2 regions of the Lysinibacillus sp. 2017 genome follow, and region 1 is predicted to be linked to the other one. Evidence: a T-box and tRNA genes for the amino acid it is inferred to sense, from the RefSeq annotation. Region 1 holds a T-box; the other holds one or more tRNA genes.
What was found. A T-box is a leader RNA that pairs with one kind of tRNA and senses whether it is charged. The one in region 1 lies ahead of metG (methionine--tRNA ligase), so its partner is inferred to be a tRNA-Met.
Positions count from the first base shown of each region.

Region 1 (3,285 bases):
CTTGAAAGATTTTTTACCATTATTTCAGAATCAACCAATGAAATTAGGAGTTGGTGAAAGATTTCATTATAATAATGCGGGATACATTTTACTTGGACTAATTATAGAGCAGACAAGCAAAATTAAATTTGCTGATTACATTAAGGAAAATATTTTCAATAAATCTGGGATGACTGAGTCGGATTATTTTGAATTCGATTCTTTACCAATAAGAACAGCACTTGGGTATATTGACTTTCCTAATGGTACTTGGAAGACGAACATTTACTCATTGCCCGTAAAAGGTGGTTCAGATGGTGGAGCATTCGTAACCGTGAATGATATAGGGAATTTATGGGATGCGCTTATAAATAATGAATTATTAAGTGAAGAATACACTCACCAGTTACTTACTCCTTATATTAATACAAGTGATGATGATAATAGCTTTTATGGTTATGGGATATGGATTAAGAAAAATGGTAATGAAATTTTAAAATATCACATAATGGGTTATGACCCTGGAGTTAGTTTCCATTCTGCATTTTATCCTAAGTCTTTAATTAAAACTGTAATATGTTCGAACAAGTCTGAAGGAGCATATGACATTATGAAAGTAATCGAGGAAGAAATATTAAAATAAAACAAAAATCATCTGAGATTGTGAAACATTGTACTTAAAGTAACATATTCAGTCTGGGGAGGAATAATCTACAATTAATTCTCAATCTCTTACAGCTTTGAAAATTAACTTAACACAACGAATTTCTTCTTGAACCGATATATCTTTATTATTTACGTTATTCATTAAGAACCTCCTCAGTTGTTTCATCAATCGGTATTTTAGGATTAGGAATAGTTATAGTATTCAGTAAAGGAATTGTGCTATATTCAGCTAAAGGGCCATATTATGGAGCAAACTCAAATAGAATATTTTTACTTTTTTGACCATTATGGTAAAATATATTTGTAATATTTAGCGTTGATAGGGAAGAGTAAGTATTGGAGTTTTTATAGAGAGCTTCTGATGGTGGAAATGAAGCAAAACGAATTTACTGAACATGGCCTTTGAGCTTCGTACCGATATGTAGGCTACGACGAGATGAGCACTCGTTACAACAGCGGCGGTATGAGTTCGTACTGGCAGAGGCAAATAGTGTAAGCTATTTGTAAAATTAGGTGGTACCACGAGATAATTCGTCCTAATCGCAATTTGCGGTTAGGACTTTTTTTATTTTAAGGGGGAAACATAGAATGAATATATTAATCGGAGGCGCTTGGCCATATGCAAATGGTTCTTTGCATTTAGGTCATGTAACAGCACTTTTGCCAGGAGATATTTTGGCAAGATATTATCGCTTAAAAGGTGAAAATGTGCTTTATGTATCAGGTAGTGATTGTAATGGTACGCCAATTTCAATACGGGCTAATCAAGAAAATACTACAGTCACAGCAATAGCAGATCGCTATCATACTGAATTCTTACAATGCTTTAATGAATTAGGATTTACCTATGACCTATATACAAGAACTGATGCATCACATCATCATAAAGCTGTACAAAATATATTTTTAAAGCTTTTAGAGAATGGCTTTTTATTTAAAAAAAGGATTGAGCAAGCATACTGTACAGTAGATAATCAATTTTTACCAGACAGATTTGTGGAAGGAACATGTCCAAATTGTGGGGCAAAAGCACGTGGAGATCAATGTGACAATTGTTCAGCTATTCTAGATCCACTTGATTTGAAAGATAAAACATGCAAAATTTGCGGAAATGAGCCAGAGATTCGTGAAACGGAACATTATTATTATGAGTTTAGTCATTTTCAACAGCAATTAGAGAACTTTGTTAATGAAGCATCTAGTGAAGGAAGATGGCGAGAGAATGCCGTACAGTTAACTAAACGTTATTTAATTGAAGGATTACCAGATAGGGCTGTCACAAGGGACTTACCTAATGGTATTTCTGTACCTGTAGATGGTTTTGAAGAAAAGAAAATCTATGTTTGGATTGAAGCAGTAGCAGGATATTATACAGCAAGTTTAGAATGGGCAAAACAAAATGGAAAAGATGTTTCCGAATGGTGGAATGAGGAAGCCGTTTCCTATTATATTCATGGTAAAGATAATATTCCGTTTCATACAGTAATTTGGCCAGCAATCTTAATGGGTCTAGGTCAAGAGGGATTACCAACACATATTGTTTCAAATGAATATTTAACATTAGAGAAAAGAAAACTTTCCACAAGTCAAAATTGGGCAGTTTGGGTACCAGAAATATTAAAAGATTATCATCCAGATTCGATTCGCTATTTTTTAACAATCAATGCTCCTGAAAATCGTGACGCCGATTTTTCTTGGCGAGAATTTATCTACAGTCACAACAGTGAACTATTAGGTGCATTTGCCAATTTTGTGAATAGAACGTTGAAATTCATTGCAAAATCCTTTAATCACAAAGTCCCTCAAGCAAAAGTAAACAACAGTATTAAATTAGATGTGGAACACTTATATACAAAAGTTGGGGAACATATCGAATCAGGTGAAATGAAACAGGCAATTGAAGCTATTTTTAACTTTATTCGTACATCAAATCGCTACTTTGATGAAGAGCAACCATGGACTACAGTTAATAGTCATATTAAAAAATGTGAAGAAACGCTTGCAACTAGTGTTTACATTATTCAAAATTTAGCTCAATTATTACATCCCTTCTTACCATTTGGAAGTGAAAAGATTCGACAAATGTTGGGTACATCTTTACACGGATGGGATGAAGTTGCTGACTTACCAACGGAACTTAATAATGTAGAACCTTTATATGTAAGGATTGATGTAAAAAAAATAGAAGAAGAACTTCAAAAATTAGAAGAAGCATATAAGTGAGTTTAAGTTTTAACAACCAATTTTTTGTGACGATAAGCCTTTTAGGCGATTTCTTGGAATTGAAGCATTATATTTAAGAATGAAGGAACTTCATAAACCTTTATTGAATTTGTATATCAGTAATAAAGTTTTTTGCTTTTAAAAGCTTAAGGTTTCAACAATAATTTTTTTAAGGAATATTTACTTTTTAAAAAAGGGGTAATCAAAAAATGAAAAAAATGTTCTCAGGCGTATTTCTTACATTAATTCTAATCCTTACCTCGTCACCTACTTTTGCAGCGACGACTCAAATAAAAATTGACGGTGTTACGGTTGTATCCGATGTGAGTCCCGAAAGTAAGAGTAACCGTACAATGGTTCCATTACGTGTCATTAGTGAAAATTTAGGAGCTAACGTCAAGTGGTCGGATTCGCAAG
Region 1 covers NZ_CP029002.1:2,094,840-2,098,124, reverse strand. The annotation lists gene DCE79_RS10085 (serine hydrolase domain-containing protein) at 1-622, shown strand, start outside; T-box leader at 953-1,187, shown strand; gene metG (methionine--tRNA ligase) at 1,234-2,868, shown strand; gene DCE79_RS10075 (copper amine oxidase N-terminal domain-containing protein) at 3,078-3,285, shown strand, end outside.

Region 2 (3,285 bases), 1.7 Mb from region 1:
TTACTGAAAAAGTAGAGCAAAAGGCAAATGTAAGCGAAGAATTAGAGCAAGCATTAGAAAATCAAGAAATGTTGAAATTACAAATTGCAAAATTGGAAGATGATGAGTACATTGCAAAATTGGCGAGAAAAGAATTTTTCCTTTCTGAAGAGGGAGAAATAATCTTTACGATGCCTAGTTCATCTGAAGAGAAAGACGAAAAGGATTCAGAAGATGAACAATAGTTTTAAAAGGCGGTATGTGAAAAAATACGAAATTTATTTAAAAAGGTAAATCGGATGCATTTTTAGATGAAAATACGTTAAATTTAATATTTTTATGACAAATCATTGGTATTAATTACCTTTAAAAAGAGTGTCTTGTTGACACTCTTTTTATGTTAGCTATAATTAGAGGAGAAACTATTGAACAAAAGTTTCACTACAAAGGATAATATGACTTTTAAGGTAAAGGTCTCTTAAATTTTAAGGAGGAGCATTTTTTTTATGTCAATTGAAGTAGGCAGCAAAGTACAAGGTAAGGTAACAGGAATTACAAATTTCGGCGCATTCGTTGAGCTTCCTGATGGTAAAACAGGTTTAGTCCACATTAGTGAAGTGGCGGATAACTATGTAAAAGATATTAACGAACATCTTAAAGTAGGCGACGAAGTCGAAGTTAAAGTGATGAATGTTGAAGCGGACGGGAAGATTGGTCTTTCAATTCGTAAAGCAAAGCCTCAAGCTGAGCGACCAGAGCGTCCACAGCGTCCTCGTCGTGATAACAACCGTTCAAACGATCGTAATGATCGCCAACCAAAGGAAAACTTTGAACAAAAAATGGCACGTTTCTTAAAAGATAGTGACGAGCGTTTAACTACATTAAAACGTGCAACTGAGTCAAAACGCGGTGGCCGTGGAGCTCGCAGAGGGTAATTTGTTGGCTTTTTGACACGTAGAAAAAGTGACCATATATATGAAAAAGGGAGTTGTTTTGTGAGTGGATACTTACAAAACAACTCCTTTTTTTGTATAGCAAAGCGGGAAGCTACACATTTTGTTTAGCAGGATATGAACGTGCCTCGTCTTATTTATTTTCAGTGTTATGTTTGATGAGTACGCGAATAAGTGTTACAAAACAAAATACGCCACCAACTAAACCAGTAAAGATCATAATGGTTTGAAGCATAACAGGTAAATTTGTTAAAATAACGCCGCCAACAATTAAAAGCATGCTAATACCGCATAGAAATGCTAAGTATGTAAAATTTTGAACCAAAGAAAACGCCTCCTCTTTCAAACACTATTATAAGGTAAATGATGATTATTATTCCAATGGTTGGGGATGAAGAGAATGATAAATTCCTATTTGTGACAAAAGATTGCAAGAAAATCATAAAGAATAATAAAAAAGGAAAGGATACAGTAAGTTAATACTTACTGCATCCTTTCCTTAAAAGATGACCCGTACGAGAATCGAACTCGTGTTACCGCCGTGAAAGGGCGGTGTCTTAACCGCTTGACCAACGGGCCAAAAATATGGTGGCGGCAGAGGGAGTCGAACCCACGACCTTTCGGGTATGAACCGAGTGCTCTAGCCAACTGAGCTACACCGCCAAATTTAACAACAAAATTAATAATACAGGGCAACAATAAAACTGTCAACAATATTTTAATAATTTTAAACAGAACTATTCTCTTAGAAATTTATTGTAAAAACCATTGGTAAAGCTCTATTTTATCTGTTATTTTGGATGAGCATTTTGTCATTTTTTATATGTTTATCAATTTCAATATGGCAAAGTATAGTAAAAGTCGTCGAACACTTTATAAACTCTCAAACTATAAACAGACAAACTTCACCTTTCTTTCTTTGTATACTTGCGAGAAAAAGAGAAGGTGATCAAATTGACGACAATCATCAACGAAAAAGTTGCGTTACACCCACATTATGAAAGTCTGAATGATGGAAGCATGAAAAAAATTAATGCATTACTAATCGGTATTTCTTTTTTTCTAGCATTTAGTTTTGCGCATGCCACTTTTTTTGAAGTGGTTGCACCGTTTTTCCTGCCTTTTTGGCTTATCGTACGTTCTAAATTCCAACAGTACCAGACCTCAGTATTAATTGGAGGCTTTTTAGGTACGTTTTTTTTAGGATTTGGCCAAGTTGTGATTCTACTACTTGAACTTGTCCTTATTGAAGGACTCCTTCGTTTTAAATATTTGCGTCTTTCCGCATATGTAGCTATTATTCTCACCATTGGCCTTGTCCAAATGTCATGGCAAACCATTACGTATAGTGGATTTCCGCCATTATTAATTTTATTTTATATTTTAATTGAATGCTTATTTGCCGTCATGATGCTTTTTTTTATGCAACAGTTTTTTGTGTCAATTTCCGAGCTGAAAAATTATGAATGGACAAAAGAAAAGGTGGTCGCGTTATTCGTTGTTTTAGCAGGTATGCTAATTGGCATGCAAAGTTTGACGTTATCTTATTTTTCTCTGCCTCTTATTTTGATGCATCTCCTGATTTGCTTTGTTGCCGCGGTATCAACGGTTGGCGCAACAGTCGTTTTTACGTTATCACTTGGCCTACTTACAGGTATCGCGAATTTATCATTTACGAGTATGATAGTTTTATATGCAACTACTGGATTAATCGCGAGTGTGATGAAAATAGCTGGACGTTTTGGCATTGCCTTTTTTAGTTTATTGCCAAGTGTATTTTTCTTTTTCTATGATGCGACATTGCCACTTGATAGTGTTTATTTTGTTTCAAGTGTTGCAGGGATTCTCCTTTTTTTATTCATTCCACGAGCATGGCTACAAACGGTTGAAAGTTATTATAACAAGCATGCATTCAATCCAATTGTTATCCAAAGTAACGAAGCAGCAACTGAACATTTGAAGCAATTTCAACAATTCGTTTCATTTATGAAAAATCTTGTGTTTGATCGATTTACGCAAGAAGTAAAGAGTGTTGAACAAAGACCCGACTTCATTATTTGCTCGAGTTGTTTTCGCTACGAGCAATGTTTTGGAACAAAACGTGAGATGGAGAGCTCGATTGAAGATTGGCGAATAGCTCGTAGAAGTTCGAAGCCATTTGAGTGGATTCGAGCAGAGGACCAGCTTAAAGCAAAATGTATTAAATCAACGAAGCTACTAGAAGAGTTGGAGTCTGCTTTACAAAAGGAACAAATGGAGCGCCAATTCTATCACGGAAAGAAGATGATTGCACTTCAATTGCGAGATTTAAGCAATCATTTGGAGCAGCTTTTAGATGAGCGTCAAAATGAAA
Region 2 covers NZ_CP029002.1:84,821-88,105, forward strand. The annotation lists gene DCE79_RS00395 (FtsB family cell division protein) at 1-224, shown strand, start outside; gene DCE79_RS00400 (S1 domain-containing RNA-binding protein) at 486-914, shown strand; gene DCE79_RS00405 (sodium:potassium antiporter) at 1,066-1,257, opposite strand; tRNA gene DCE79_RS00410 (tRNA-Glu) at 1,440-1,511, opposite strand; tRNA gene DCE79_RS00415 (tRNA-Met) at 1,519-1,595, opposite strand; gene DCE79_RS00420 (SpoIIE family protein phosphatase) at 1,887-3,285, shown strand, end outside.
Region 2: it has a tRNA-Met gene. The T-box ahead of metG (methionine--tRNA ligase) is inferred to sense a tRNA for this amino acid. The anticodon was not compared.